One region of the Acidovorax sp. FG60 genome, then DNA from elsewhere that is predicted to be linked to it. Evidence: predicted binding sites of a transcription regulator. Region 1 holds the regulator's gene; each other region holds the start of a gene.
What was found. Region 1 encodes FNR, which switches genes on or off when oxygen is low (the NO sensors DNR and NnrR bind a similar motif). Its sites were predicted from a motif close to TTGATNNNNATCAA; they were not measured.

Region 1 (10,207 bases):
GCAGGGTGGCTGGCAGATTTTCTGGGTACTGTTTTATGGCTTTGCCACCTATGGCAATGCCGGCTATATGCGCGAACAGGTGTGCAAATACATGTGTCCCTATGCGCGCTTTCAGAGCGCCATGTTCGACAAGGACACGCTGATCGTTACCTACGACCCAGAACGCGGTGAGCAGCGTGGGCCGCGCAAGAAGAACATCGACTACAAAGCCCAGGGGTTGGGCGATTGCATTGACTGCTCGCTGTGTGTGCAGGTGTGCCCTGTGGGCATCGACATTCGCAAGGGCTTGCAGTACGAATGCATCGGCTGTGGCCTGTGCGTGGACGCCTGCAATACCGTGATGGACAAGATGCAGTATCCGCGCGGGCTCATCCGGTTTTCTACGCAGAACGGCGTGGCCAAACGGTGGAGTCAGTCGCAGATCCTGCGCCGTGTGCTGCGGCCACGAGTGCTGATATACAGCGCGGTTCTGGTGGCCCTGTGCGTAGGCATGATGGCCAGCCTTGTCACACGCACGCCTTTGAAGGTGGATGTGGTCCGTGATCGGGCGGCGCTGTCGCGCATCGTGGCAGGTGGAAAGCTGGAGAACATCTACCGCCTGCAGATCATGAACGCCACTGAAGGCCCCCAGCGCTATCGCATCAGTGTGCGTGGCCTTGAAGGGCTGGAAGTCGCTTCTGATGCCGAGGTGGACATCGGTGCGGCGGAGTCCCGGTGGGTGGCCGTCCGTCTGCAGATACCGTATGGATCAGCCCCTTCGGGATCACATGCCGTGCAGTTCGATGTGCAGGCCTTGGGCGCGGACGCCCATGTGAGCGAGAAATCCGTGTTTCTGGTGCCGCGATAACGCAGCGAGCGACCCGGTGCAAGACCTTCGCGGGTCTTGCTTTGAGCAAGATAATTTTTGAGGAGTAAGCACCATGCCATCCAGTTCCGCCCTCGGCACTGCCCCTTCTGCCGCTGCACCCTGGTGGAGGTTTGGCCATGTGTGGCTGATCATCGCCGGTCCCGTGATCGTGATCATTGCAGGGTTTGTGACCCTGTGGCTCGCGATATCGCGCCCCGACCCTGTGGTCGCGGAAGATTATTACCGCCAGGGCATCGAGATCAACAAGACACTGGCCACCCCAGAAAAAAGCCTGTTGCCAGCCATGAAGGGCCGCAACCACGCGGCCACCCCGGTCCAGGACCAGCCGCGCTGAACCCACCTGGCCGGGCAGCATGCCTGCACGGCCTTACCAGGAGACAAACCAATGTGGATGCAACGCGTGATGTGGATTGCCTGGCCGGCCTTTTTGATGGCCGGTGTGATGGAAATGCTGGTTTTTGCGATGGTGGATCCGCAAGACCTGCACTGGTTTGGGCAGCCGTTGGCATTGTCACGGCAGGGCGTGTACACGCTGGCCTTTTTTGCGTTCTGGATAATCACGATGGCATCCAGCGCGTTGACCACGCTGCTGGCCATGTCACCGTTTGAACTTAACCGTTGCCCGGTTCCCGAAGGCGAGCGTCCCGATGACTGCCGCAAGACATCATCGTGCCCTTGAGCGGTAGTGCCACCTATTGGCAAAGGTCAATGTGGTGAGGACTGCCAGGATGGCAGACGACAGCAGGTTCAGTGGCAGGCTTGCTGGTTGTTCACGATGCGCTTGAGGGCCTCGGTCTCCAGGATGCGCACATGGCGCTGCTTGACCTCGACAATGCCTTCTTCCACGAACTTGGAGAAGGTGCGGCTCACGGTTTCGAGCTTGAGGCCCAGGTAGCTACCGATCTCTTCGCGGGTCATGCGCAGCACGAGCTCGGACTGCGAGAACCCCCGGGCGTGCAGGCGCTGAACCAGATTGAGCAGGAACGCGGCCAGGCGCTCCTCAGCGCGCATGCTGCCCAGGAGCAGCATCACGCCATGCTCACGGACAATCTCGCGGCTCATGATCTTGTGCACATGGTGCTGCAAGGCGGTGACTTCGCGGGACAGTTCTTCGATGCGGTCAAAGGGCATGACGCAGACTTCCGCGTCTTCCAGGGCCACCGCATCGCAGGTGTGGTGGTCATTCACGATGCCATCAAGGCCGATGATCTCGCCTGCCATCTGAAAACCCGTGACCTGGTCACGCCCGTCTTCGGTGGCTACACATGTTTTGAAGAAGCCGGTTCGAATGGCATAGAGCGAGGTGAAGGATTCGCCGTTGCGGAAAAGGGTTCCACCGCGTTTGATCTTGCGGCGAACGGCAACGACCTCGTCAATGCGTTGCAGCTGTTCCTCGCTCAGCCCCACCGGCATGCACAGCTCGCGCAGGTTGCAGTTGGAGCAGGCGACTTTGATGGTGAGCGGGTTCATAGGAACAGAGGCTGGGTAAGGTTTGAGCATATCGCCCCATATGCCTAACAGGCTGGGCCTTTGGGTGCGGGTGGGCGACTGATGTGCATCAAATTGTCGCTGTTCGTCCCGGCCCATCACTTGATGCAGGTCAAGGACATGGAGTGCAGCTTACGGCACAGTCGAAGTGTACGCAAGGAATTTGCCCATGACCGCTGTTTCGCCCGAGCTGCTGCGCCGTTTCGACGTGCCAGGGCCCCGTTATACCTCTTACCCAACAGCTGACCGTTTCGTCGAGGCCTTTGGGCAGGACGACTACGCGCTTGCCTTGGAGCAGCGCAGACTGGGCTCCATGACGAAGGCCTTGCCGCTGTCTTTGTACGTGCACATCCCCTTTTGCGAGTCCCTTTGTTACTACTGCGCATGCAACAAGATCATCACCAAACACCATGATCGTGCAGAGGTGTATTTGCGGTATTTGAGCCGCGAGATTGACTTGCACACAGCACACTGCGGCACGGGGCAGGTGGTGAGTCAGCTTCACCTGGGTGGTGGCACGCCCACTTTTCTATCGGACGAGGGCTTGCGGGAGCTGATGGGCATGCTCAAACGCAGCTTTTCGTTGGCGCCGGGCGGGGAGTATTCGATTGAGGTGGACCCTCGCACCGTCAATGCGGACCGCCTTGCAGTGCTGGCGGAACTGGGGTTCAACCGACTGAGCTTTGGGGTGCAGGATTTCGATCCCGAGGTTCAAAAGGCCGTTCACCGCATACAGCCTGCCGAGCAGGTGTTTTCGCTGGTGGAGTCCGCACGTTCGCTGGGTTTTGAATCCATCAATGTGGATTTGATCTACGGCCTGCCTCGGCAGACGCCAGAGTCGTTTGACCGCACGCTGGCCCAGGTTACGCAGCTGCGGCCTGACCGTATCGCGTTGTACGCGTATGCCCATCTGCCAGAACGTTTCAAGCCTCAGCGCCGTATTGTTTCGGCCGAGTTGCCAGCTGCTGCAGGCAAGGTGTCGATGCTCTCCCGTTCGCTGGACGCCTTTATGGATGCTGGGTACGTGTATGTGGGCATGGACCACTTTGCATTGCCTGAGGATGCATTGGCAGTCGCCAAGCGCCAGGGGCGTCTGCACCGCAACTTCCAGGGCTACAGTACGCAACCTGATTGCGACCTGATCGGCCTGGGGGTGTCTGCGATTGGCCGGGTCGGAGCCACCTACAGCCAAAATGCCAAGACCCTGGATGAGTATTACGATTTTCTGAATCAGGGGCGCCTGCCCGTCGTTCGTGGGTTGGCCCTGACGCGCGACGATCTTGTGCGCCGCGCCGTCATCATGGCCTTGATGTGCCAAGGCGAGCTGTTGTTTGAGCCCATGGAGCAAGCGTGGTTGATCGACTTTCGCCACTACTTCTCTGCGGAGCTGGCGCAACTGGAAACCATGGCCGAGCAGGGGCTTGTGGTGGTGCGGCCCGATGGGGTCGAGGTCACTGCCATGGGCTGGTTCTTTGTGCGTGGCATTGCCATGGTCTTTGACCGTTACCTGCAGGCTGACCGCAACCGCGCCCGTTTTTCGCGCATCATCTGATCCTCATGATTGCTACGGTCGCCTCAACCGCCTTGCTGATGGGGCTCGTTGGCGGGTCCCATTGTTTGGCCATGTGTTCTGCGCCTTGTGGGGCATTGATCGGGCAGGGCGGTGGGGGCATGGCGTCCACAGCCGGTGGCGATGCGCAGCCACAGGCAACTCCCCTGACGGTGCAGACAGTGCAGTGGGTGCCCCGTGGCGGTGTCATTCAGCGCGCCGTCGCTTTTCATGCTGGCCGCTTGGCCGGGTACGCTATGGCGGGTGGCTTGGCTGCATGGGCCATGGACAGCCTGGCATGGGTGACCCAGCAGACCGTGGCACTTCGCCCTGCGTGGACCCTGATGCATGTTGCGGTGATGGCGTGGGGTTTGATGATGGTGATCCAGGCGCGCCAACCCCAGTGGGTAGAGCAGGCGGGCCGTACCGTATGGGCGCGTGTGCGGCCTCTGGTCAGTGCACCAGGCGGGGTTCTGGTTGCTGGTGGGCTTTGGGCCTTGATGCCCTGTGGCCTGCTCTATTCCGCGCTGCTCGTGGCTGCGCTGAGCGGAGGGCCTCTGGAAGGGGCGCTCAGCATGGCGCTTTTTGGCCTGGGCAGTGGTGTGTGGCTGGTGGGCGGGCCCTTGGTGTGGATTCGGCTGAAAGCAGGGGTCAATGCAAAACGTGCGGACTGGGGAACGCGCATCGCAGGAGGTTTGCTGTGCGCAGTGGCCAGCTGGGCACTCTGGATGGACCTGGTCTACAAACCGTCGTTGTGGTGCCGCTAGCCAGCAGTTCCCCCATTCGCAAGCTGCGGTGCGACGGGGTTCGCGAGGCCTCGTAAATCCATGTCTATACAAGGGTGATCAACGCTTGCCCTTGGTGAGAAAGGCAAGTGTTGCCATGCCGCTGCGGCGCAGGCGCACTCCTTCGACAAGACCCTCGATCTGGCGATAATCTGTGTAACTATTGGTGGCATTGACGTCGCCATGTTTCACACGCCTTGAAGTGAACTCCTCCATCCTCATCGACATCAGCCAACTGCGTGTCGGCATGTACATCCAGCTCGACGTGGGTTGGTTGCACCATCCGTTCCCGGTGAGCAGCTTTCGTGTGGCGGCGGCAGAGCAGATTGCCACCTTGCGTGAGCTGGGGCTCACCGAGGTGCGGTACTTTCCCAAAAAGAGCGATCCAGAACTGAGGGAACTCGTGCCTGCAGCCTGGAGCGTGCCGGAAATGAAGGCATCGTCTTCGAGTGCACCTGAGGCTGCGACAGCTACAGCCACGGTGGACCCAGAGGCGCAGCGCAGGCGTGAATTGCTGGAGGCCCAGAACCGGACGCTGGCGGCCTGCAATCAGCGGTTTGGGGAGGCCACGCGGCAATACCAGGCGCTGGAGCGTGTTGTCTCGGAGCACCCCGACCAGGCCCGTACCAAAGGCGAAACGCTGGTGTCAGGTTGCGTGGCCGAACTCCTGGAAAACGGTGATTCTGTCATCCGGCTGTTGTCGGAAGGGGTGGGCGAGCGCAATGCCCTGCACCCGATCAACGTGATGGTGATCTCTTTGCTGCTGGGCCGTGCGTTGGGCATGAAAAGTGCCGAGCTGCACGACCTTGGCATTGCCGCGCTGATTCATGATCTGGGCAAGCTCAAGCTGCCGCCGAATCTCAGGCAACCTACGCCCTCCATGATTCCGATGGAGCGTACGCGTTACGAGACCCATGTGGCTGAGTCCGTGACACTGGCCACGCGCATGGGGCTGCCCGAACCTGTGATTACCGCCGTTGCTCGGCACCATGAGATGGCCGATGGCAGTGGGTTTCCACTGCGGTTGTCGGGGTCCGATCTGGGGCGCGCGAGCCAGGTGCTCGCCCTCGTCAATCGCTACGATCGCATGTGCAATCCCGCCAATGGAGTGGATGCGCTCACACCCCACGAGGCTTTGTCGGTCATCTTTGCACAGCTCAAGGCGCGCTTCGATTCCGTGGTGCTCGGGGCGTTCATCCGCATGATGGGGGTGTACCCGCCAGGCTCCATCGTCCAGCTGGTGAACGACCGCTATGCGATTGTTGCCTCGGTCAACTCTTCGCGCCCGCTGCGGCCCAAGGTCATCGTCCATGACTCCCGGGTGCCCAAGGATGAGGCTCCTATTCTGGACCTGGAAACTGTGCCCGAGCTGGGTATCCGGCGCAGCCTCAAGCCTGCGCAACTGCCGCGCGATGCGCTGGACTACCTCTCTCCGCGGCAGCGTATCTGTTACTTTTTCGAGCGTGCGGTCAGCCCCGGTCCCGAAGAGGCAGGGTCGTGACCGTTTCGCAGTCCCACGGCTGGCTCGACGGTTTACAGGAGGCCGTCTGGCTGGTCGATGAGACCAGTCTGCTCATCCTTCACGCGAATGCCGCCGCGCAGCGGCTGGTGGGCTTGCCTGTAGCCGAGATGGTGGGTACGCCCGTGTTGCGTCTGGCCTCCACACCGCAGGACATGGCGTTCTGGGGGGAGTCGGCCCAGGTGGTTGCAGATGGCATTCATTCCCACACCAGCCTTTTGCGCGCTGACGGCACCTTGGTTCCGGTCAATCGTCAGGTGACGCGCGTTCCTGCAGAGGTCGCTTCTGGCACGGTCTTCATGCTGACCATGCTGGATCGCAGTGTCCAGGAATCGACCGAGCGCGAGCTGGAAACTTTGCTGTCTGAGCTGCGCGCCACGCTGGATTCTGCCGCTGACGGCATGCTCGTGTGCAGCCTCGATGGCCGGGTGCGGGCTTTCAATCAGCGGCTTGCGCAACTGTGGAATATTCCGCGCGATTTGCTGGTGCGGCGCGACGATGCGGCTGTCTATGCGCACATGGAGGCCCAGGTTGAGGACGCACGTGCCTACGCGGAGCGTTTGGCTGCCATCGCCCGAGAACCGATGCAGGAGAGCACCGACATTCTGGTGTTGCGAAATGGCTTGGTGCTGGAGTTGCGCACCGTGCCGCAGTTCAGCCAGGGGCGGCCAGTGGGGCGGGTTTATTCGTACCGGGACATCACCCGCCAGACCGAGATACAGGCCAGCCTGAGACTGGCCGCACGGGTGTTCGAGTCCAGCCTGGACGCCATCTTCATCGCCGACAGCCAGCACAGGGTCTTGCGCATGAACCCAGGCTGCGAGCGGCTGGTGGGGCCGTCTGCTAAATCGTTTGAAGGATGCCTGGCGGCGTCGTTGTTCGGTGGTGGGTCGGACGCGGCTTTCATGGAGCAGGTGCTGCAGGGGTGGGCCAAGGAGGGTTTCTGGGAAGGCGAGCTGTGGCTGCCCCGTGACAACGGCACCTATTGCGCAGTGCAGTTGTCATGGGTGGCGCTGCGCGACGACGAAGAGCGTCTGGTGCAGAGCATAGGCTTCATGCGGGATCTGACGCTGCAGCACGCCGCCCAGAAGCGCATTGAGGAGCTGGCCTACAGCGACGTACTCACGGGCCTGCCCAACCGTCTGCTGTTGTCGCAGCGTGTGGACACTGCCATCCAGGGGGCGCGCCAGAGCGACACGGGCTTTGCCATCCTGTTTCTGGATCTCGACCGCTTCAAGATCATCAATGACTCCCTCGGCCACCCTTTCGGTGACCGCGTGCTGCAACTGGTGGCCGAGCGCCTGCAGGCCTGCCTGCGCCAGACGGACATGTTGTGTCGACTGGGTGGCGATGAATTTGTCATCTACCTGCATGGCGGTGATGCCGTGGTGGCTGAGAGCGTGGCGCGCCGCATCCTGGACGACATGCTCAAGCCCTTCATGCTTGACAGCATGGGCTTCTCCATCCAGTGCAGCATCGGCATGGCGCTGTACCCACAGGACGGTGCGACGCTGGACGATCTCATCAAGCAGGCTGACACGGCCATGTACCGTGTCAAAGAGCGCGGCCGGGGTAGCTATGGCTTTTACCAGCCGCAGATGAATGCCAATCTGCTGTCGCGCATGCAGATGGAGCATGCGATGCGCCAGGCGCTGGGGCTTGACCGCATGGCAGTGCACTACCAACCACAGGTCAACATGGCCACCGGGCGCATCACGGGGGCCGAAGCGCTGATCCGCTGGACCGACCCGGAGTTCGGTGCAGTATCACCTGGGCAGTTCATCCCCCTGGCGGAGGAGTCTGGCTACATCGTGACGCTGGGCGCGTGGGTCATGGAGCAGGCCGTGCGTGAGGCGGCGGTGTGGATGCACAGTGGCATGCCGATCATGATTTCGGTGAACGTGTCGGCGCTGGAGTTCCGGCAGCCTGATTTCGTGGACCGCATCACCCGGCTACTGGCGGTGCACCAGTTGCCGCCCACGCTGCTGGAGCTGGAGCTGACGGAAACCATCCTGCTGCAGGATGCACAGGAAATGGAGCAGCGCCTGCGTGTGCTCGCCGGGCTTGGCATCGGGCTCGCCATCGACGATTTCGGCACCGGGTATTCCAGCCTGGCGTACCTGAAGAAGCTGCCGATCCACAAGCTCAAGATCGACCAGTCCTTTGTGCGTGGCCTGCCCGACGATGATGGAGACCGGGCCATCGTGAGTGCCATCATCAGCATGGGGCGTGCCATGCACATTGAGGTGGTGGCAGAGGGGGTGGAAACAGAAACCCAGCAGGCGGTGTTGCTGCAGATGCAGTGCGACCACTACCAGGGATTTCTCTGCGCGCCAGGGCTTCCTGCCCAGGAGTTTCGCGCCATGCTTGCCAGGCCCTTGCCTTTGAATGCGCGGGGGCGGCGCAGTTCGGTCCAGAACTAAGGCAACCTGGTGCTAGGGCCCCCCGGTAGCATGGAGGTCGGTCCAGAGACGCTTAAAACGCCGCGATGCCCTTCCAGAGCATGTACGCCGCCAGCCCGAACAACAGCGATGCGAATACACGCTTGAGCTGCTTGACTGGCAGGCTGTGTGCTGCTTTGGCTCCCAGTGGCGCGGTGAGCACGCTGCAGGTCGCTATCACGGCCAGGGCGGGGAGCCAGATGTAGCCCAGCGAGGCGGTTGGCAATCCCTCCACGTTCTGCCCTCCGATCACATAGCCCACCACGTTGGCCAGTGCGATGGGAAAACCCAGCGCCGCACTGGTGGCTACCGCATTGTGGATGGGCACGTTGCACCAGGTCATGAACGGCACGCTCACAAAGCCACCACCGGCCCCCACCAGGCCTGAAAGGAATCCGATCACACCACCTGCCGCCACCTGGCCTGCACCACCGGGCATCTGGCGCGTGGGGGCGGGTTTTTTGTCCAGAAACATCTGCGTGGCCGAAAAACTCACGAACAACGCGAAGAAGATGGCTAGGAACGAACCCTTGAGCAGCGCAAACACGCCCAGGCTCGCAATGAAACCACCGAGCACGATGCCAGGCGCCAGCCGCTTGACGATGTCCCAGCGCACGGCGCCGCGCTGGTGGTGGGCCCGCACACTGGAGATCGACGTGAACATGATGGTGGCCATCGAGGTCGCAATCGCCATCTTCACCGCCAGATCGGGTGCGACCTTTTGCGCGCCCAGGATGTAGGTCAGGAACGGGACCAGCAGCATCCCGCCGCCAATGCCCAGTAGGCCCGCCAGAAAACCTGTGGCCAGGCCCAGGACACCGAGTTCAACAATCAGCAGGGGATCGAGCATGGCGCGACGTCAGACAAAGGGGTGGAAAGAGGAGAGGGAAGGCGGGGAGATGCCCTGTCGGAGATGCTGCAGCGTGGGGTTGCGTGGACAGGGGCATGGGGAAGAAGGTGTCTGCGAATGCCACCGGACTCTCATCCTGAACCGGGGGTTCAGGTGGGCGAGGGCAGCCAAGCGTTGGGTTCATCTGACGCGAGATGATCACGCTCACCGGGCAATGTACCAAGCCCGAGCTCGTTGAGCATTGGTTCAAGGAAATATAAAGCCCGGCGGCTTCGCAGACACCGCCATTGTAGGCGCTGCCTGCACGGGTTGAGTGTCTGGGGCCATGTAAAGCCCGTAAGCCTTGAGGGGTGCAGATCGGGGGCAATCCGTTAGGCTTGGCGCTGTGCTGGGGGGGCTGTCAAAGAAGGCGGCCGTCGTCGCCCAATGCCTGATCCAGGCGCTGCACCAGGGCATGAAGGCGCTGCTGGTCTTCGTCGGGTAGGAGGGTTTCCTGCGTACCCGTGCTGGCAGCGGTTGCGATGGTGGTGCTGGCCGTTTTGGCGGCGGCACCTGCTGCCAGGTCGGCAGCCTCGCGGTCGGCGATTTCGAAAGCCAGGTTCAAGGCCGCCAGCACCGCAATGCGTTCGCGGGCGCGGACCTTGCCCGCATCGCGGATGCGGATCATCGCGGTATCGACACGCTCCACAGCATCCAGCAGGCGGCTT
Region 2 (10,207 bases), on a different contig from region 1:
GAGGCCATTTCCTGGGAACCATGTTCATGGGTGTCTCCGTGGGGTGGGTGAGTAGGAACTGGGTCAATGTGGGGCGATGTCAATCGCCGCCGAACACCGAGCCATGGCGTTGCCGCAGCTCGTTTTTCTGGACCTTGCCGGTGCCGCCCAGCGGCAGGCTTTCGACAAACAGCACGTCGTCGGGCAGCCACCACTTGGCAACACGCTCTGCGAGGAAGTCCAGGATCTGCACCTTGTCGAGCGACTGGCCGGGCTTGCGCACGATGAAGAGCAGCGGGCGTTCGTCCCACTTGGGGTGCTTGACGCCGATGACAGCGGCCATGGCCACCGCCGGATGCGCCACGGCGGCGTTCTCCAGGTCGATGGAGCTGATCCACTCGCCGCCCGACTTGATCACGTCCTTGGTGCGGTCGCGAATCTGCACCACGCCCTGCGGGTTGATGGTGGCGATGTCGCCGGTGGGGAACCAGCCATCGACCAGCGCCGAGCGCTCGGCCTTGTGGTACCGGTCCACGATCCACTGGCCGCGCACCATCAGCTCGCCCTGCGCCACGCCGTCGCGCGGCAGGCTGGCTCCGTTTTCATCCACCAGTTGGAGTTCGATGCCGAACACCGACTTGCCCTGCTTGGCGACCAGCGTGTGGCGGTCCTCGGGCGGCAGTTCGGCGTCGGCAGCGCCCAGCACGCTCATGGTGGCAATCGCCGTAGTCTCGGTCATGCCCCAGCCGTGGCGCACCTCCACGTCGTACTCGTCGTTGAACTTGGCGATCAGCGCCTTGGGCATGGCCGAACCGCCCACGCCCGTGCGCCGCATGGTGGTAAAGCGCAGCTGGTGCTGCTCCACATGCTGGATCAGGCCCATCCAGATCGTGGGCACGCCCGCGCTGACGGTGACGCGCTCGGACTCCATCAGCTCGTACAGGCTGGCGGCGTCCAGGCGCGGGCCGGGCAACACCAGCTTGGCGCCGCCGATCAGGGCCGCATAGGGCAGGCACCAGGCGTTGATGTGGAACATGGGCACCACGGGCAGGATGGTCTCCCGCGCGCTGATGCTCAGCACGCCCGGCATGCAGGCCGACAAGGCACTGAGCACCAGCGCCCGGTGCGAATACAGCACGCCCTTGGGGTTGCCGGTGGTACCGGATGTGTAGCACAGCGCTGCGCCGGTCTTTTCATCACATTCGGGCCACTCAAAGCGGTCATGCTGGCCGGCCACCAGTGTCTCGTAGGCCTCGACCCTGGACACCCCTTGCAGGTCGATGCTGCCCAGCGTGTCCGCATCACACAGCGCCACCCAGTGCCGCACGCGGGGGCACGACGCCGCAATGGCGCGCACCAGCGGTGCAAAAGTGGTGTCAAACAGAACCACTTCGTCGTCGGCATGGTTGACGATGTAGGCCAGCTGCTCGGGGTGCAGGCGTGGGTTGCAGGTGTGCATGACCATGCCGCTGCCGGACACAGCGTAGTACGCCTCCAGGTGGCGGTGGTTGTTCCAGGCCAGCGACCCCACCACGCCGCCAGGGCGCAGGCCCAGCGCCTGCAGCGCGTTGGCCAGCTGCCGGGCGCGCCGGGCCATGTCGGCAAAGCGGTAGCGGTGCAGGCTGCCATCGGTGTCGCGCGAGACGATCTGCTGGTCGCCGTACTGGTTCTCGCCATGCTCGAGGATGGCCGAAACCAGTAGTGGCAGGTCCATCATGCTGCCGGGCTGGTGCTGCTGCATTGCCGTTGTCTCCTAGGGATGTGCGCTGTGCTGCATCGCGGCATCCGTCGGTGCCGGTGCAGAGCCCTCTGTGCTGGGGCTGGCACATCGTCGCAAACAACGCGGGGCGTGCTTGTCTTCTACGTGACTGGGGAGCTCTGCACCGCCGCGGTGCGCGGTGGTGTCACAGGCCCAGCGCCATAAAAAGCCCGTCCATGCGCGCCTGCACGGCGGCGTCCATCGCCATGGGGCGGCCCCATTCGCGCTGGGTCTCCCCCGGCCACTTGTTCGTGGCATCCATCCCCATCTTGCTGCCGAGGCCGCTCACGGGCGAGGCGAAGTCCAGGTAGTCGATGGGTGTGTGCTCCACCAGCAGCGTGTCGCGGGCAGGATCCATGCGGGTGGTGATGGCCCAGATCACGTCTTTCCAATCGCGCACGTCCACATCGGCATCCACCGCCACGATGAACTTGGTGTACATGAACTGGCGCAGGTGACTCCACACGCCCATCATCACGCGCCGCGCGTGGCCCGCGTAGGCCTTGCGGATGCTGACCACCGCCATCCGGTAGCTGCAGCCTTCCGGCGGCAGGTAGAAGTCCACGATCTCGGGGAACTGCTTTTGCAACAGCGGGATGAACAGCTCGTTCATCGCCAGGCCCAGCACGGCGGGTTCGTCGGGCGGCTTGCCGGTGTAGGTGCTGTGGTAGATCGCGTCCTTGCGCAGGGTGATGCGGTCCACCGTGAGCACGGGGAACTCGGCGCATTCGTTGTAGTAGCCGGTGTGGTCGCCGTACGGCCCTTCCAGCGCGTGCTGCCAGCCGCTCGCGTGATGGGCATCGGGCTGGATGTGGCCTTCGAGCACGATTTCGGCGGTGGCGGGCACCGAGAGGGGCACGCCCAGCGCGGGCGTGACTTCGGTGCGTGCGCCGCGCAGCAGGCCTGCGAACTGGTATTCGCTTAAAGAATCCGGCACGGGCGTTACGGCCCCCAGCAACGTGGCCGGGTCGGCCCCCAGCGCCACGGCCACGGGGTAGGGCTGGCCGGGGTGGGCGACGCAGTGGTCGGCAAAGTCCAGCGCCCCGCCCCGGTGGGCCAGCCAGCGCACGATGACCTGGTTGCGCGAGAGCACCTGCTGGCGGTAGATGCCCAGGTTCTGCCGCGCCTTGCGCGGGCCGCGCGTGATGGTCAGACCCCAGGTGATGAGCGGGGCCACGTCGCCGGGCCAGCAGTGCTGCACGGGCAGGCGGGCCAGATCCACGTCCGGCCCCTCCCACACCTCCTGCTGGCAGGGTGCGCCGCGCGCCACGGTGTGCGGCGCCATGTTCCAAAGGGTCTTGAGCAGCTGGCCCATGCCCAGCATGTCCTTGAAGCCTTTCGGCGCCTCGGGCTCCTTGAGGGTGGCCAGCAGTTCGCCCAGGGCGCGCACGCCGTGCAGGTCGGCCACGCCCATGGCGCGGGCCACGCGGTCTGTGGTGCCAAACAGGTTGGTGAGCACCGGCATGCGGTGGCCCGTGGGCTGGGTGAAGAGCAGCGCCGGGCCGCCTGCGCGCAGCACGCGGTCGCTGAGCGCAGTCATCTCCAGGTGGGGCGACACGGGCTCCGCCACGCGACGCAGGTCGCCCGTGGCTTCGAGCTGGGCCATGAAGTCGCGCAGGTCGCTGTAGGCCATGTCAGGTTCAGGATTTGAATGAAATCGGCCGTTAGCGCAGGTATTGATTGCGCTAGCAGCTATCAATTAAGGAGCATTGAGCTCCAAACCCTGCCACCGGGGCGCCAGGGCGTGCGGCACATCCATGAGGTCGAGCACGCGCGCCACGCTGTAGTCCACCACCTCGCCCACGGTCTGCGGGCGCAGGTAGAAGGCGGGCAGCGGCGGGCAGATGATGCCGCCCATCTCGGTCACGGCCACCATGTTGCGCAGGTGCGTGAGGTGCAGGGGCGACTCGCGCACCATCAGCACCAGGCGGCGGCGCTCCTTGAGGGCCACGTCGGCCGCACGCGTGAGCAGGTTGTCAGCCAGCCCATGCGCTATGGCAGCCAGCGTGCGCATGGAGCAGGGCGCGACCACCATGGCATGGCACTGGAACGAGCCGCTGGCGATGGCCGCGCCCACGTTGGCCACGTCGTGCACGCGGTGGGCCAGGGCCTCGACGGCGGGGCGGTCCATGTCCAGCTCGTGCTGCAGGTTGCGCCAGCCGGCGTCGGAGACGACCAGGTGGGTCTCGATGCCGCTTTGGCCTTGCAGCACCTGCAGCAGGCGCGCGCCGTACACGGCGCCGCTGGCGCCCGAGATCGCGACGATGATGCGGCGGGTGTGGGCAGCATCAGCCATGCGAGGGCTCCATGGCGGCAGAACGAACCAAGGGCTGCGCCTGCTGATCGGCCTCCACCTGCTCCAGCACCAGCGCGGCCTGCACGGGGTCGAAGTCTTCGTGGGCGCGCTTCTTCACGCCGTACTGTTGCAGCTGGTAATGCCGGTCGGCCACGATGCCATGGCGCGCCAGCGTGCTTTTGACGCAGACCAGCGGACAGCCGTCGAGCGCGATGATGGGCCGGCCCGAGCGCACGGTCTTCATCAGGTGCGGCACATCGCCCCCCACGCCCGCAATGCACGACATCTCGGCCACGCCGCGCCGGTCGAGCTGCAGCGCCACGTGGTTGGCCAGCTGCGCGGCGCTGGAGCAGCCGGAGCAGGAATAGACCAAGGGGTGGTTCTGGGGATGGGTGTCGGTGGTCATGCTCACCCTCCGTTGCGGGGTGTCGGGTCCAGGCGGCGCCGCAGGTGGCTCAGCACCTGGCGCGGCGCCAGCTTGTGGACCCACTGGCGCGGGTCCAGCACGGGCAGCTCGATCGCATCGAGCGCGTTCTTCACCACCAGGCCCAGCTCGGTGTCGCCCTCCATCGACAGGCGGCGGCTGAAGAACAGCGTGTCGGGGTCTTGCTGGCGCTGGGCCAGCAGCAAAAAATCACGGGCCGTAGCGCTCAGCGTGACGTCGGCCACCTGCGGCGGCACCAGCGGTGCATGGGGGGCGAAGCGCTGGCCCGTCCAGGCAAAGTCGAACGCCACGCGCGCATCGCGCACCTGCACCCGCATCTTCTTGTGCAGCAGCACCTGGCCCACGTCCGCAGGCAGGTGCCGCGCCAGCGCCAGGTTGAGCGCGGTTACCAGCAGCTGCGAGCCAGGGTAGGCGGGCAGGCGCGCCAGCACAGCGCCCACGGGCGCAGGAACGAGCAGGGGGAAAGGAAGGGGAGAAGCCGCCATGAGACAGAAGGGCCCTCAGGCCACGTAGAAAAACACGGTGAAAAAGTGGCAGACGCTGCCGCCCAGCACAAACAGGTGCCACAGCCCGTGGCCGTGGCGCACGCGGTGGTCCAGCGCATAGAAGACGATGCCCAGCGTGTAGCAGGCCCCACCCGCAAGCAACCAGGCAAACCCAGCTGGCGTGAGCGCCTGCCACAGCGGCACCACGGCCACCAGCGCCAGCCAGCCCATGAGCACATAGATGACCAGCGACAGCACGCGTGCACCCCGCGCCCACCAGATCTCCTGCGCAATGCCCAGCAGGGCCAGGCCCCACACCACGCCCAGCAGCGACCAGCCCCAGGGCCCGCGCAGCGACACCAGCGCAAACGGCGTGTAGCTGCCCGCAATCAGCAGGTAGATGCTGCAGTGGTCCAGCTTTTGCAGCACGGCCTTGATGGTGCGCCGACGCACGCTGTGGTACGCGGTGGAGGCGGCGTACAGCGCCACCAGCATGGCGCCGTAGATGCTGAACGCCACCACCTTCCACGGATCGCCCAGGCGCGCCGCGAGGGTGATGAGCACGGCCGTGCCTGCCGTGGCGAGCAGGGCACCCACCAGGTGGCTGATGCTGTTGAAACGTTCTCCGGGGACCATGCGGTGATTCGCTTCGCGTTATGGATGCATGGCAGGCCGCGCGGCAGCACCACCTACAGCGCCATGCAGCCCCTGCTCCAGGCCCGGTCGCCCGAACCAGTAGCCGTTGCAGGGCAGATCGGGCATGAAGGGCTGCATGCGCTCCACAAAGTCGGGTGTCTTTTCAGGAGTCTCTTTCGCAACCACTGCGCGGCGGGCTTCGTCAAACGCGGCGATCACCTGCGGCATGCGCTGGGCCTGCGGGCTCAGGCGCACCACGTCCACGCCTTGGGCGCGCATCGCCGCCAGCTCGTTGGCCAGGTTGTAGACGCGGGCCGACTGGGTCTGCGTGCCGTTAAGCACGAGAAAGCCCTCGCCCTCGCGCGTGCGCAGCGGCAGGCCGTCAGGATGGTCGAGGCAGCTGAACTGGCAGTCGTCCTTGGGCAGGTTGCGGTGGCGCGCGGTGAAGCAGCGTGCCGAATAGGCCAGGGGCATGCGCCCGTAGGCAAACACCTCGGTCTCGATGCCTGCGGGCCGCTGCGCCAGCACGGCAGCGAGCGCGGCCTGCGACATTTCGAGCGGCATGACCCAGCGCGTGGCACCCAGCTGCGCCATCCATTGCAACGAGTGCGCGTTGTACAGGTTCAGGTGCGGCCCGGCCACAAAGGCCTGCGGCCCGGCGGGTACGCGCGCAAGACAGCTCACGGCGCCCATGTCATTGGCCTCAACCAGAAATTCGCCGTTGCCTGTGATCTTGTGCATCACGCCCACGTCGGCGCTGGACTCGATGAGCACCTGGCTGGACAAGACCGCCTCCTTGCCCGCGTCCCGCAGCATGCGCGCCAGCGCCAGCCAGTCGGCCAGGCGCAGCTCATGGCGGCGCGAACACACCGTCTCGCCCAGGTACACCACATCCACAGGCGTGGCGGCCATGGCCTCGTAGAACGCGAACACGGTGTCGCGGGGCCAGTAGTACAGCAGCGGGCCGAGAGAGAGTTTCATGGGGCGGTCTCCGGGGTTTTTATCGTGGGATCCAGACGCTAGTAGCGGCTCACAAACCTCAGCGAAGCGGTTCTGGCTAGGCGCCGCGTCGCAGGCAGTACGGCCAGTACGACAAGACGCGGCAACGACGCCAGAAGAGGTTTGTGAGTCGCTCATCATTTCCAGGGGCGGTGGTAGGCGCCCAGCGTGTGCTGCTGGCCTTCTGCCACCTGGTCCAGGCTGGCCATCCAGCGCGTCTTGGGCGCATAGCGGTGCGGGTAGGACAGGCACTGGTCCATGGCCTCGCGCCAGACCTGGGTGACCTGCGCCACATACGCGGGGCTGCGCTGGCGGCCTTCGATCTTGATGGCGCGCACACCCATCTTGAGCAGCTGGGGCAGCAGCTCCAGCGTGTTGAGGCTGGTGGGCTCTTCGATGGCGTAGTAGTTCTCGTCATCCCCCACGTCGAAACGCCCCTTGCACAACGTGGGGTAGCCCGCGTTCTCGCCGGGTGCATAGCGGTCGATGAGCACGCCGTTCAGGCGCGACTCGCGGCCCTGCGGCGTCTCCACCCAGCGCACGGCCTTGGGCGGAGAGCACACGCCGTGCGTGTTGGGCGATTCGCCGGTCACGTACGACGACAGCGCGCAGCGCCCCTCGACCATCACACACAGGCTGCCAAAGCCGAAGACTTCGATCTCGACCGGCGTACGGTCGATGACCTGGCGCACCTGCTCCATCGACAGCACACGCGGGAGCACGGCGCGCACGATGCCGAACTGCTCGCGGTAGAAGTTGATGGCCTCGTAGTTGGTGGCCGAGCCCTGCACCGACAGATGCAACCGCAGCCGGGGATGGTGCTGCAGCGCGTATTGCATGAGGCCGGGGTCGGCCAGGATGACGGCGTCCACGCCCAGGTCGACCGCCTTGTCCAGTGCGCTGCGCCACGGCCCCGGGTTGGCCGCCTGCGGGTAGGTGTTGAGCGCCATGAAGACCTTGCAGCCGCGACCATGCGCATAGGCAATGCCGTTGGCGATGGCGGCCTCGTCAAAGTTGAGGCCCGCAAAATTGCGCGCATTGGTGGCGTCGCGCAGGCCCAGGTAGACGCAGTTAGCGCCGTGGTCCACAGCGGCCTTCAGGGCGGGCAGGCTGCCGGCGGGGCAGACGAGTTCCAGTCCGGGGGTTGCAGCTTCAGGCAGCACCGCCTCCATCGATTTCAGGGGTTCCATCACAAACATTCAAACGCGGGCCCCGGGCCGGGCCACAGCACTGGGCGCCACCATAATGAGGACACCCCACGCATCCGCTGATCTTCATCAACGGCGGTGCACAATTCCGGAGCAAACCAGTCGGGTTTTGATGTGGCCCGCCTCCGCAGCGCACCCCATAGCCGCCAGGCCTTGACTTGCGTCTACGCTGTCCCACTTTTCGTTCCTTCCTTTTGCCCAACCCGGGCGCTGCCCTGTCATGAACAAGAACCTGTGGCTGCTGGCGCTGTGCCAAGGCCTTTTCCTCACCAACAACGTTGTCTTCATTGCCATCAATGGCCTGGTGGGCCTGCAGCTGGCGCCCTTTGGCTGGATGGCCACGCTGCCGGTGATGGGCTACGTGGTGGGCGGGGCGCTGTCCACCCCGCTGGTGGCGCGCACGCAATCGCGCTGGGGTCGCAAGGTGTCGTTCCAGATCGGGCTGGCCGTGGCCGTGGCATCGGCCGCGCTGTGTGCCTGGGCGGCGTTCAGCGGCAGCTTCTGGCTGCTGTGCACCGCTACGCTGGTGGCGGGCTACTACAGCGCCAACGGTGGCCTGTACCGCTTTGCGGCCGCCGAGCTGGCGGCCCCGGACTACCGCGAGAAGGCCGTGTCGTTGGTGCTGGCCGGTGGCCTGCTGGGCGCCGTGGCAGGCCCCAACCTGGCCAGCGCCACGCGCACGCTGTTCCCGGTGCCGTTTGCGGGCGCGTACATCGCGCTCATCGGCGTGGCGCTGTTGTCCATGCTGTGCATGGCAGCCATCCGGTTCGAAGCGCAACCCGTGGTGCTCAACGCTGCGGGCCAACGCGAGCAGGGGCGCCCCCTCTCTGTACTGATGCGCCAGCCTGCCTTCATCGTGGCCATTGTGGGCGCGGCGCTGGGCTATGGCGTGATGAACCTGCTGATGGCGGCCACGCCGCTGGCCATGCAGGTGTGTGGCTTTGACTTTGACGCCTCGGCGCTGGTGCTGGAGTGGCATGTGATTGGCATGTTCGCTCCCGGCTTTGTCACCGGCCACCTCATCAAGCGGTTTGGCGTGCTGCCCATCATGGGCACGGGGGTGTTGCTCAACTTCGCCTGCGTGGCCGTGGCGCTGATGGGCGTGGAGCTGCACCACTTCGGCGTTGCGCTGTTCTTCCTGGGGGTGGGCTGGAACTTCCTGTTCACCGGCTCCACCACGCTGGCCATGACGGCCTACCGGCCTGAGGAGAAGGATCGCGCCCAGGCGGCCATCAACTTCTGCGTGTACGCCACGCTGGCGCTGAGTGCGTTCTCGTCGGGTGTGCTGGTCACCACACAGGGCTGGACGCTGCTGAACGCCGGGTCGCTGGTGCCCATTGTGGTGACGGGGCTGGCACTGGCCTGGCTGGGTCTGCAGCGCAAGCGCGTTTCACGCGGCGTCTGAAGGCATCTCAGCCACAGCGCCTTCTGCGGCCACCGTGGTGCGCAGCCACTGTGCAAAGGCCGCCACCGCCCGGTCTTCCAGACGCCCCGGCGCCACGAACAGGCTGTAGCCCCGCGCACCGCTGTCGTGGTGCGGGTGGGCCAGCACCAGCTCGCCCGATTGCAGTTCGCGCTCCACAAAATACCGGGGCACCAGGCCTAGCCCCAAGTCGGCGCGCACGGCCTCCACCAGCATCGAGAACAGATCAAAGCGGTGGCCTCCCAACGTGTGGCCGGGGATGCGCGTGATGCCCGCACGGGCCAGCCAGTAGTCCCAGGCGCCCAGGCGCGAGCTGAGCTGCAGCAGCGGAACGGCCCGAAAATCGCCGCGCTCCGTCGCACGCCGGTGGCGCGACTGCGGTGCACACACGGCCACGCAAACCTCGGGCATCAGGGGCGCTGGCACCACACCGGGCCAGGCCGCGTCGTCGTACTGCACGGCCACGTCGAACGGTATCTCCGCCATGTAGATCTGCGTGGGGTACACCTGCAGGTGCAGGCTGCAGCCTTTGTGCTGCGCAAGGAAGGCAGGCAGCCGGGGCAGCAGCCAGCGCTCGGCAAACACCGGCACGCAACCCACCAGCAGGCGCGCGCCATCGGGCCGCTGGGCCATGGCTTCGAGGGTGTGGTTCTGCAGCCGCAGCAAGTCGCCCACGATCTGCGCGTGGTAGCGGCGGCCTACGTCGGTGAGCGTGGAGCCGCGTGCGCCGCGCTGCACCAGCTGCAGGCCCAGCTGGCCCTCCAGCAGGCGCAGCTGCTGGCTCACGGCGCTGTGCGTGAGGCAGAGTTCTTCGGCGGCCTTGCTCACGCCGTGGTGGCGTGCCACGGCATCGAAAACAAGCAGGGCGCGGGTGCTGGGGATGTGTTTGCGCATGTAAGAAAAACTGTCGGCTGGGCAGATTAAAGCAGAGCCCAGGGGCGGGGTTCGGTCCAACAATTGCATGGCCCTGCATGCTG
Region 3 (10,207 bases), on a different contig from region 1:
GACGAAGACCATGCGGTGGAGCTGGCCAACGCCACGCAATTCGGCCTGGTGGCCGGCATCTGGACGCGTGACGGCGCGCGCCAGTTCCGCATGGCCAAGCGTGTGCACAGCGGCCAGGTGTTCATCAACAACTACGGCGCGGCCGGCGGTGTGGAGTTGCCGTTTGGCGGCGTCAAATCCAGCGGCTATGGACGCGAAAAGGGCTTTGAGGCGCTGTACGGCTTCACCACCTTGAAGACCGTTGCCATCAAATATGGATAACCCCCTGTGTCGCTGCGCGCCTTCCCCCTTGGGGGGACGCCGCCAGCGCGGCGGGGCGGCCCTTGCGCGGCGGCCCTGGCGTAGGCCGCGCCAGTTCCAGTCTCTCGCTACCTAGTCACCATAAAAAACGCATGCCCCTGAGCCCCCCCGCCCCCCGCACCCTGAAACATGTCCGCCGGGTGAACTACCAGGGCTTTGAACGCGACGATGGACTGTGGGACATTGAAGGCGAGCTGCACGACAGCAAGGCCTACGACGCCACCTCTTTTCGCGACCCCACCAAACAGCGCCTCGCGGGCGAGGCCATCCACCACATGTGGCTGCGCGTGACCGTGAACCGCCAGCTGGTGGTGCAGGCGATCGATGTGGCGATGGATTCGCACCCGCTCCAGGGCTGCACCGAGGCCCAAACTGCACTGCAGCACATGGTGGGCTGCAGCATGGCGCGCGGCTGGCGCCAGTCCATCCAGAAGCACCTGGGCTGCGTGGCGAGCTGTACCCACCTGCGCGAGCTGTTGTTCAACCTGGCCACCGCGGCGTTCCAGTCGGTGCCCGCCGTGTTTTCGTCCAGCCACCCCGACGAGCCACCGCGCCACCTGGGCCAGTGCACGGGGTGGGACTTCAACGGCCAGGGCGTGAAAGAGTTTTTCCCCCAGTTCTACGGCCGTGCGCCGCAGGCCCCCAAGCTGGCGGAGCAAGCCACAACCACAGATTTCACTGCAGAAATTTCAGCCAAACAAGCCCCTAGCGCTTGAAACTAAAGCGTCAGTAGCTATCAATTTTGAATAATTCAAGGAGCCATTCCATGCGCGTTTCGAACAAATCCATCATCGTCACCGGCGCTGGCAACGGCATTGGCGAAGGCATCGCCAAACGCCTGGCCGCAGAGGGCGGCAAGGTCATCGTCAACGACATCAATGAAGCCGGTGGCCAGCGCGTGGTGGCTGAGATCACGGCAGCCGGTGGGACGGCGGCTTTCTTCAAGGCCGATGTGACGAAGTCCGCCGAGGTGAAGGCGATGGTCGATGAGGCCGTGCGCCTGTACGGCCGCCTGGACGTGGTGGTGAACAACGCAGGCTGGACGCACCGCAACCGCCCCATGCTCGAAGTGAGCGAGGACGAGTTCGACAAGGTCTATGCCATCAACATGAAGAGCATCTACCTGTCGGCCATCCACGCCGTGCCTGCATTGCGCCAGGCCGGTGGCGGCAGCATCATCAACATCGCCTCCACCGCCGGGCTGCGTCCGCGCCCGGGCCTGACCTGGTACAACGGCTCCAAGGGCGCCGTCATCATCACCAGCAAGTCCATGGCGGCCGAACTGGGCCCCGACAACATCCGCGTGAACTGCATCAACCCCGTGTTCAATCCCGACACGGGACTGGCCGCCGAGTTTGCGGGCGGCCCGGTGGACGAGGCCCGCCGTGCCAAGTTTCTGGCCACCATTCCGCTGGGGCGCTTCTCCACCGCGCTGGACGTGGCGAATGCGGCGCTGTACCTGGCCAGCGACGAGGCGTCGTTCATCAGCGGCGTGTGCATCGAGGTGGATGGCGGACGCTGCGTGTAAAGGCCCCGAGCGCGCTCGCAAGCCACCATCACTTGCGTTTGCGCGCGCGCCCAATCCGCACCAAGGCAGTGCGGATTGATTTGACGGTCTTGAAACCGCTGCCTATAGTGCCGCCGATGTTTGCGAGCCACTCCACCGCCACGACCGCCAACGCCACAGCGCCGCTGCGCCGTGGCGCGCGCTCGCAGGCCACGCTCCAGGCCGGTGACCGCGCTCTCTGCACCCTCGCTGCAGATTCCTGAGCCCGGCGACACCCCCTCCCCTCCGCATTCTTTTCGCGCACTTCCTGTCGCCGGGCCCCACGCCCAGCGCCAGCTTGCGCCTTGGCCACGGCCGGGGCGCGGACGTCAGGAGTGTCCATGCCCCCGTTTCCTTCGGGCGAGATTTCGCTCGCCCCGTGCGCCCCTGCGCGCAGCCTGCCCGCCGATGAGGCCATCGCCAACGCGGCGGTCGCCCCCGACATCACCCGCCACTTCATCCGTGCCAAGCAGCCCTGCGCCGACGGCTACCGCTGGTACCTGCGCCGCCAGGAGGGCGCCAGCAACTACCAGGCGCTGCTGGACGACCTGGTGCGCGAAGGTCGCGTGGAAGACGCTTGCTGGATGCTGGACCAGTTCGGCCCCACCAACGATGTGCTGGAAATAGACCACCTGGAGGCCGACGCGCTGGTGTTTGCCGGCAGCGTGCGCTGCCGGGGCCACGCCGACGTGGAGGGTGTGCTGCGCACGGGCCGCAGCCTCAGCGTGCTGGGCGGCCTGCGGGTGGGTGGAGCACTGCGCGTGGGCGAAGACCTGCGCGTGGCGGGCGCAGTGCGCTGCGAGGGCAGCGCGCGGCTGCACGGCGATGCACGCGTGGGCTGGTCGCTGACAGTGGCGCAGCGACTGCAGTGCACAGGCAGCCTGCGTGTGGGCGGCGAGCTGGACTGCGGGGCTGCCGCCCACGTCGGTGGCCACTGCCGGGTGACCCAGGATCTGCGGGTGATGGGCGACCTGGGTTGCGACGGCGGCATCAAGGTGGGTGGCCACCTGCAAACCGATGCTGCCGTGCAGGCTGCCCGGGGCGTGTGGGTAACGGGCGACGTGGACTGCAAGGGCCACCTGCAAGTGGGCTGGGGTGTGCGGGCCGGTGGGCACATTCACGCCGGAGGGGCCATCCGTGCGGGCGAGAGCCTGTGGGCGGGCGAAACCATTGCGGCGGGTGAGGCCTACGGCGTATACGCAGGCCTGGTGGTGCCGCTGCCCGACTGGCCCCACAGCGCCCAGGTGTGCGCCCGCGAACAGCCTGCACGCCTGCTGAGCGGCTGCTGGACCGATGGCCAGGGGAACACGCCATGATGGCCATCGCCTGCAGCCTGTGCGACCCACGCGACGCCACCGTCATCGCCAACACGTGGCCCGGCCAGGGCTTGCTGGGCCGGTGGGCCCAGCGGCTGACCGAACTGCGCATCGACGTGGATCTGTCGGGCCGCGACATCCAGCGCGAGTTCGAGGCGCTGTACGACCGCATCCGCACCAACCACCGCACGCGCGATGCGATGCAGCCGTTGCCCTTGCATCTGCATGGGCTGGTGTTTCGCCTGCGCGAGGCCGACGGCGAATACTTTGTGTATGCCATCGACCCGCAGCGCAACCGCATCGTGGCCTACACCGTGTTCAACCGGCTGGTCGAGGTGGACCGCCGCACCGACCGCCACCTGCGTGCGCCCCACACCAAGGTGGTGGACGGCTACCGCCGCATGGGCATTGCATCAGCCATCTACCGATGGTGGCTGGACTCAGGGAGGAGCCTGATAACAGGCGCACGCCAGTCGGCCGGCGCCCATGGCCTGTGGATGGCCCTGGCACGCGACTACGAACTGGCAGCGGCGCGCATCGACACCCACAAACGCGTCCAGCAGCTGCCGCTTCCACCTCCCCCAGGGTTTTTCAACGCGCTGGACACCCGGCTGGTGCTGGTGGGGCGCGATTGCCGCCTGGCGGACTTCATGCAGCATGCGGCCTGGGGCGGCTGATCGGGTGACCCCGGCCGCTCCCTGCCTCTCAGCCCAGCACCTCGCGCAGGGCAGCGTCGTACAGGCCGGTGAGCTTGTCCATCACCCCCAGCAGGCGTTCGCTGGTGGTGGCCACGGCGTTCAGCCCCGCGCCATCAGCCGGGCGGCGCAGCGCGGATTCAAAAAACAGCCACTGTGAGTCGGCCAACTCCAGCTCGTTGCGGATGGACGATGTGGACACGGGCGCCGCCTTCAATGTCTGCAAGGCCTGGCGGAAGTCCGCCGCATCGGACGCCAGCTGCGCCTGCACCACCTTGGAATCCACCTTGGCAGCACTCAAAAAATAGTTCTTGGCCAGGCGCTGCGACAGCATGCGCTGGCGGCCCGCCAGGTTCACCAGGCGGGCACTGGGGGCCTGTGCCAATTTTTCGATGGCCTCGGTCACGGCCTGCGCAATGAGCAGCGTTCGATCGGCCTGTTCCGATGCCGCCGCTACCAGGGCCGTGGTGGTGGCGGGCGCCGAAGTCATCTGGTTGAGCAGGGCAAACTGCTTTTGCACTTCTGCCAGCTGCCGCCCGACTTCTGCAGGCCACTGGCCCGACTGCATGCCTCGGGCCAGTTCGCCGCTACCCGTCTGCACCATCTTGCGCGCCAGCCCCATCACATCCACCGCCGCAGCAGGCAGCACCTGCAGGTACTGCTGGCTATAGGCCTTGGCCATGCGCTGCGACAGTGCGCGAAACCAGCCCGCATAGTTGATGGCCCCCGACAACCCCATCTGCGCCTGGGCTCCTGTCGCCCAAGTTGCCCAGGTGGGCAGCAGAACACCCGCCGCCACCCGCTGAAGGGCCACACGGCGCTGGCATGGCACGGCATCGACAGAAAATTCGCGCGTCAACATGGGAATCCCCTTGAAATCGAATGGGCAGATTGTTGCAACGCAGCAAACAGAACGCCCTGCGCCATGTCAAAGGCGGGCCATACCAGCGCCTGAGCTAAACTTGACCGCGATCAACTCCGCGCGCAGGGGCTTGCCCCCTCTGAAGGCCCCCTTGCGGCAAAATCGCGCCATGGCCGAACGAGTGATTCCCCTGGTGGACCAACGCATTGCTGCTTTGGCAGCGAAAGTGCCCGCGCGAGCCGTGGTCCCCACGGGCCTGCTCACCGACACCCGGGGCCGCCCGCTGCGCGACCTGCGCATCAGCGTGACAGACCGCTGCAACTTCCGCTGCAACTACTGCATGCCCAAGGAAGTGTTCGACAAGGACTACCCCTACCTGCCCCATGGCGCGCTGCTGAGCTTTGAAGAGATCACGCGGCTGGCAAAGCTCTTCCTGGCGCATGGCGTGCGCAAGATCCGCCTGACCGGTGGCGAGCCCCTGCTGCGCAAGAACCTGGAAGCGCTGGTGGCGCAGCTGGCCCAGCTGCGCACGGTGGACGGGCTGGCGCCCGACCTCACGCTGACCACCAACGGATCGCTGCTGGCGCGCAAGGCCAAAGCGCTGAAAGACGCGGGCTTGAACCGCGTGACCGTGAGCCTCGACGGCCTGGACGACGCCGTGTTTCGCCGCATGAACGATGTGGACTTTCCGGTGGCCGACGTGCTGGCGGGCATCGAAGCGGCGCACGCCGCCGGGCTGTCGCACATCAAGGTCAACATGGTGGTCAAGCGCGGCACCAACGACCACGAAATTTTGCCCATGGCCCGCCACTTCCGGGGCACGGGCACCACGCTGCGTTTCATCGAATACATGGACGTGGGCGCCACCAACGGCTGGCGCATGGACGAAGTGCTGCCCTCAGCCGAGGTCATCGAGCGCCTGCGCGCCGAGCTGCCGCTGGTGCAGCTCGACCCCAGCAGCCCCGGAGAAACCGCCGAGCGCTGGGGCTATGCCAACGCCGCAGGCCAATATGACCCCGCCCTGGGCGAGGTGGGCGTGATCAGCAGCGTGACCCAGGCGTTTTGCCACGACTGCAACCGCGCGCGCCTGTCTACCGAAGGCAAGTTGTACCTGTGCCTGTTTGCCTCCGAAGGCTACGACCTGCGAACCCTGCTGCGCGGCGGCGCCAGCGACGAAGCGATTGCCTCGGCCATCGCGCCCATCTGGCAGCAGCGCACGGATCGTTATTCGGAGCTGCGCAGCAGCCTGCCGGCAGACAATACACCAGGGGTGCGGCGTGTGGAAATGAGCTACATCGGCGGGTAAGCAAAGTGCCGACTTTTTAGGGCACCATCGGTGGCTTCGGTCCTCGCGTTGTCCTTACAGCCACCCATGTCCCTTCAACCAAAACACCGCGCACTGTTTCTGGCCAACGCCGCCGTCTTGGTCACCCACCAGATCGACGCCGCGTACTGGCACGAGTGGGAGCTGTTTCACATCCCCGGCGGCAACCAGGTCAACTTGCTGCTGAACCTGCCCATCATTGCGCTGGTGCTGTACGCGCAGTCGCAAGTGGCCCGTGGCGAGGGTTCAGCGGCCCTGATGTTCTACAAACTCATGCCTTGCCTCGGTGCCTTGACCGTGGTGATCCACGGGCTGTTTTTTGCCCTGGGACACGAGGCCTTTGTACAACCTGTGTCCCTGGGCCTGCTGGTCGGCACGGCTGTCCTTTCCTGCCTGCAGTTGACCGCGCTGCGCACCCGGCCGCTGCGGTAGCCCTCTATTTCACGCTCCATCGCGCGCACCATGACCAAGATTGACACCCAAGACATTACCGGCATCGTCCTTGCCGGCGGCCGCGGCTCCCGCATGGGCGGGGTCGACAAAGGCCTGCAAAACTTTCGGGGCCTGCCCCTGGCCCTGCACACCCTGATGCGACTGCAGATGCAGACCGGCGCCACCATGGTCAACGCCAATCGCAATCTGGCCGCCTACGAAGCCTTCGGCGCACCGGTGTGGCCCGACGTGCTGAGCGACTATGCCGGGCCGCTAGCGGGTTTTTTGACAGGACTGGAGCGTTGCGAAACGCCCTGGCTGCTGACAGTGCCCTGCGACACCCCGCTGTTCCCCCTGGACCTGGCCCAGCGCCTGGCGGCGGCGGCTGACGCCCAGGACGCCGACATCGCCATGGCCGCAGCGCCCGAGGACGATGGCACGGGCCGCACCACCGTGCGCACCCAGCCGGTGTTCTGCCTGCTGCGCGTGGACCTGCTCGAAAGCCTGGTCGCTTTCACCCAGGCCGGTGGCCGCAAGATTGACGCATGGACGGCACAGCACCGCTGCGCCATCGTGCCGTTTGACCAGCCCGGCGACGACCCCAAGGCCTTTTTCAACGCCAACACCCTAGCTGAGCTGCACGCGCTGGAAAGCGCGAGCGCACCGCAGGCCTGATCACGCACCGCTGCGATGAACGCGCACACGCCTGCGGCCGCCCGTGCAGTGTTGATCCGCCCGTTGGTCGCATCGGACGCTGTGGCCTACAAAGCCCTTCGCGACGAGGCTTTGCGCACCGCGCCGGATGCGTTCACGTCCGACTACGAATCCTCGGTGGGCCGCGATGCCAGCGAGTACGTGGCGCGGTTTGGCGCGCCGGAGTCGGGTCAGTTCTTCCTCGGCGCCTTCGATGCCGCAGGCCAGCTGGTCGGCTGCCTGGGCTGTGAGCGCGAGCAGCGCACCAAGCAGCGGCACCTCGCCACGCTGGTAGGCATGATGGTTGCGCCACAAGCCCAGCGCCAAGGCATCGGCCAGCAGCTGGTAGCCGCCTGTGTAGAGGCCGCCAGCGGCGTGCCCGGACTGACCCAGCTGGTGCTGACGGTCACGGCCTCCAACACGCATGTCGTGCGCCTGTACGAGCAGGCCGGGTTCCGCGCCTGGGGCCTTCTGCCCCACGCCATCGTGGTGGACGGCGTGGGCTTTGACAAGCTGCACATGGTGCGCGTGCTGCACGACTGATTGAAAGTTACTGAGACCCATGAAAACCATTGCCCAGATTGCCGCCGAACTGCAAGGCTACGACCCGCAGGCCCTGAGCGCTGCCGATGTGAACACGTTCTTGGAACGGCTGGTCGAGCCCGTGAGCGCCACCGAAGACTTGCCCCTCTTCAGCGCCCTGGGACGCGTGCTGGCGCAGGACGTGATCTCCCCCGTCAGCGTGCCGCCCCACGACAACTCGGCCATGGACGGCTATGCGTTTGCGGGCGCCCAACTGGTCGCAGGCCAGCCTCTCACGCTGCGCGTGGTGGGCACGGCGCTGGCGGGCAAGGCCTGGGTGGGCACCGTGGCGGCGGGCGAGTGCGTCAAGATCATGACCGGCGCCATCATGCCCACGGGCCTCGATACCGTGGTGCCGCAGGAGTTCACCACAGCCGCCGCAGCTGACGGCCACATCACCATCGCGGCCGATGTGCTCAAGACCGGCGACAACCGCCGCTTCAAGGGCGAAGACCTGATGGAGGGTAGCGTGGCGCTGGCCAAGGGCACGCTGCTGGCGCCTGCTGCGCTGGGCCTGGTCGCCAGCCTGGGCCTGCCCACCGTCACGGTATACCGCCGCCTGCGCGTGGCGTATTTCTCGACCGGCGACGAGATCCTAAGCCTCGGCGAGCCACCCCGCGAAGGCGCCGTGTACGACAGCAACCGCTACACCATGTTCGGCCTGCTCACGCGGCTGGGCGTGGAGGTGATCGACCTGGGCGTGGTCCGCGACGAGCCGGAATTGTTGGAGGCCGCATTTCGCAACGCGGCGCAGCGCGCGGACGCCATCATCACCAGCGGCGGCGTGAGTGTGGGGGAGGCCGACCACACACGCACCATGATGAAGAAGCTGGGCGACGTGGCCTTCTGGCGCATTGCCATGCGGCCGGGCCGCCCTATGGCGGTGGGGCGCATTGCCACCACAGAAAATCAAGCCGAATTGGCCTCCAGCGCTTACCCATCAAGCGCTAACAGCTATCAAAATGATACCAATCACCCCCACAGCGGTGCGGTGTTGTTCGGCTTGCCGGGCAACCCCGTGGCCGTGATGGTGACCTTCCTGGCCTTTGTGCGCCCCGCCCTGCTGCGCATGATGGGCAGCAACCACAGCGCCCCACCGCTGCTGCGCGCCACCAGCACCGAGGCCATGCGCAAGAAGCCTGGCCGCACCGAATACCAGCGCGGCACCGTGAACACCGCAGCCGACGGCACGCTGCAGGTGCGCACTACGGGCAACCAGGGCTCGGGTGTGCTCAGCTCGATGGTGCAGGCCAACGGACTCATCGTGCTGCACCACGGCCAGGGCAACGTGGCCGTGGGCGACACGGTGGATGTGATGGTGTTTGACGGCGTTATTTGACCCCCTGAGTCGCTTTTCACCTTCCCCCCAGGGGGACCGACGCCTTCACTGCGGGGCGGCCCTTGCTAAGCATCTCTTACAGGAGCCGCGCCCGTGGCACCCCGCGCGGGCGAAGCACAGCACAATGGCTTTTTTCATTTGCACCCGTTTGGAAATCTTGCGCCTATGCCCTACACCGCCCAGCACCTTGCGCAACCCCCATCCCGTGACGAGGTGGACCGCCTGACAGGCGCCGCTGTTGTGGAATTTGGCACCCCCTGGTGCGGCCACTGCCAGCGCGCGCAGCCACTGATCGAACAAGCGCTGAAGGACCGCGCAGATGTAGCGCACATCAAGGTGGAAGATGGCCCCGGCCAGCGCCTGGGTCGCACGTTCGGCGTCAAGCTGTGGCCCACGCTGGTGTTCTTGAAGGACGGCAAGGAGGTCGCTCGCCTGGTGCGGCCGCAGGGGCAGCAAGACGTTCTGGACGCCGTAAACACCGTCTCGGCACCTGCATGAGGCACGCGTCCGACTCCGAATAGGAAGAAGCCCCATCGGGGCTTCTTATTGGGTCGCACCGCTCCGCCGTTGGGGCACCGCATGGCTACTTGGCCACGTAATCGTGCGGCGGGTGCAGCGGATGCTCAGGCTCCTCGGCAGCCACCGCCGTGTTCGCCCCCGGCACGGCCTTGCGCGCGAACAGCGTGTACATGGTGGGCACCACAAAGATCGTGAGCAGCGTGCCCAGCGACATGCCCCCCACAATCACCCAGCCGATCTGCGTGCGCGTCTCGGCGCCAGCGCCTGAAGCCAGTGCGAGCGGGATGGCTCCCAGCACCATGGCGCCGGTGGTCATCAGGATGGGGCGCAGGCGCTGGGCCGAGGCCTTGACGAGCGCATCCACCATCTCCATGCCCTGCTCACGCAGCTGGTTGGTGAACTCCACGATCAAGATACCGTGTTTGGTGATGAGCCCCACCAGAGTGATCAGCCCGATCTGCGAATACACGTTGAGCGAGCCGCCGCTCCACTTGAGCGCCAGCAGCGCACCAATCATCGACAGCGGCACCGAGACCATGATGACCAGCGGGTCGATGAAACTCTCGAACTGCGCGGCCAGCACCAGGAAGATAAAGACC

Region 2: ubiU (ubiquinone anaerobic biosynthesis protein UbiU) is a predicted target of FNR. The motif match lies at 7,867-7,880, and genes of this name have one in related genera.
Region 3: ACODS0_RS20505 (type IV pili methyl-accepting chemotaxis transducer N-terminal domain-containing protein) is a predicted target of FNR. The motif match lies at 4,820-4,833, and genes of this name have one in related genera.

The regions. Positions count from the first base shown of each region.
Region 1 is NZ_JBMDJC010000007.1:236,667-246,873, reverse strand. It holds gene ccoG (cytochrome c oxidase accessory protein CcoG) at 1-847, shown strand, start outside; gene ACODS0_RS12945 (FixH family protein) at 921-1,202, shown strand; gene ACODS0_RS12940 (hypothetical protein) at 1,254-1,547, shown strand; gene fnr (fumarate/nitrate reduction transcriptional regulator Fnr) at 1,616-2,338, opposite strand; gene hemN (oxygen-independent coproporphyrinogen III oxidase) at 2,526-3,908, shown strand; gene ACODS0_RS12925 (sulfite exporter TauE/SafE family protein) at 3,914-4,672, shown strand; gene ACODS0_RS12920 (hypothetical protein) at 4,751-4,882, opposite strand; gene ACODS0_RS12915 (HD-GYP domain-containing protein) at 4,893-6,191, shown strand; gene ACODS0_RS12910 (EAL domain-containing protein) at 6,188-8,632, shown strand; gene ACODS0_RS12905 (sulfite exporter TauE/SafE family protein) at 8,685-9,500, opposite strand; gene ACODS0_RS12900 (cell division protein ZapA) at 9,901-10,207, opposite strand, start outside.
Region 2 is NZ_JBMDJC010000004.1:347,060-357,266, forward strand. It holds gene ACODS0_RS08715 (branched-chain amino acid ABC transporter substrate-binding protein) at 1-28, opposite strand, end outside; gene ACODS0_RS08720 (long-chain-fatty-acid--CoA ligase) at 80-1,720, opposite strand; gene ubiD (4-hydroxy-3-polyprenylbenzoate decarboxylase) at 1,884-3,371, opposite strand; gene ACODS0_RS08730 (UbiX family flavin prenyltransferase) at 3,438-4,034, opposite strand; gene ACODS0_RS08735 (putative zinc-binding protein) at 4,027-4,440, opposite strand; gene ubiT (ubiquinone anaerobic biosynthesis accessory factor UbiT) at 4,443-4,964, opposite strand; gene trhA (PAQR family membrane homeostasis protein TrhA) at 4,980-5,600, opposite strand; gene ACODS0_RS08750 (U32 family peptidase) at 5,619-6,581, opposite strand; gene ubiU (ubiquinone anaerobic biosynthesis protein UbiU) at 6,737-7,771, opposite strand; gene ACODS0_RS08760 (MFS transporter) at 8,028-9,212, shown strand; gene ACODS0_RS08765 (LysR family transcriptional regulator) at 9,198-10,124, opposite strand.
Region 3 is NZ_JBMDJC010000016.1:19,853-30,059, forward strand. It holds gene ACODS0_RS20475 (aldehyde dehydrogenase family protein) at 1-261, shown strand, start outside; gene ACODS0_RS20480 (DUF2889 domain-containing protein) at 393-1,016, shown strand; gene ACODS0_RS20485 (SDR family oxidoreductase) at 1,067-1,828, shown strand; gene ACODS0_RS20490 (hypothetical protein) at 1,945-2,070, shown strand; gene ACODS0_RS20495 (hypothetical protein) at 2,188-3,162, shown strand; gene ACODS0_RS20500 (hypothetical protein) at 3,159-3,839, shown strand; gene ACODS0_RS20505 (type IV pili methyl-accepting chemotaxis transducer N-terminal domain-containing protein) at 3,868-4,719, opposite strand; gene moaA (GTP 3',8-cyclase MoaA) at 4,889-6,025, shown strand; gene ACODS0_RS20515 (DUF6713 family protein) at 6,092-6,475, shown strand; gene mobA (molybdenum cofactor guanylyltransferase MobA) at 6,506-7,150, shown strand; gene ACODS0_RS20525 (GNAT family N-acetyltransferase) at 7,166-7,711, shown strand; gene moeA (molybdopterin molybdotransferase MoeA) at 7,731-9,089, shown strand; gene ACODS0_RS20535 (thioredoxin family protein) at 9,255-9,587, shown strand; gene ACODS0_RS20540 (efflux RND transporter permease subunit) at 9,673-10,207, opposite strand, start outside.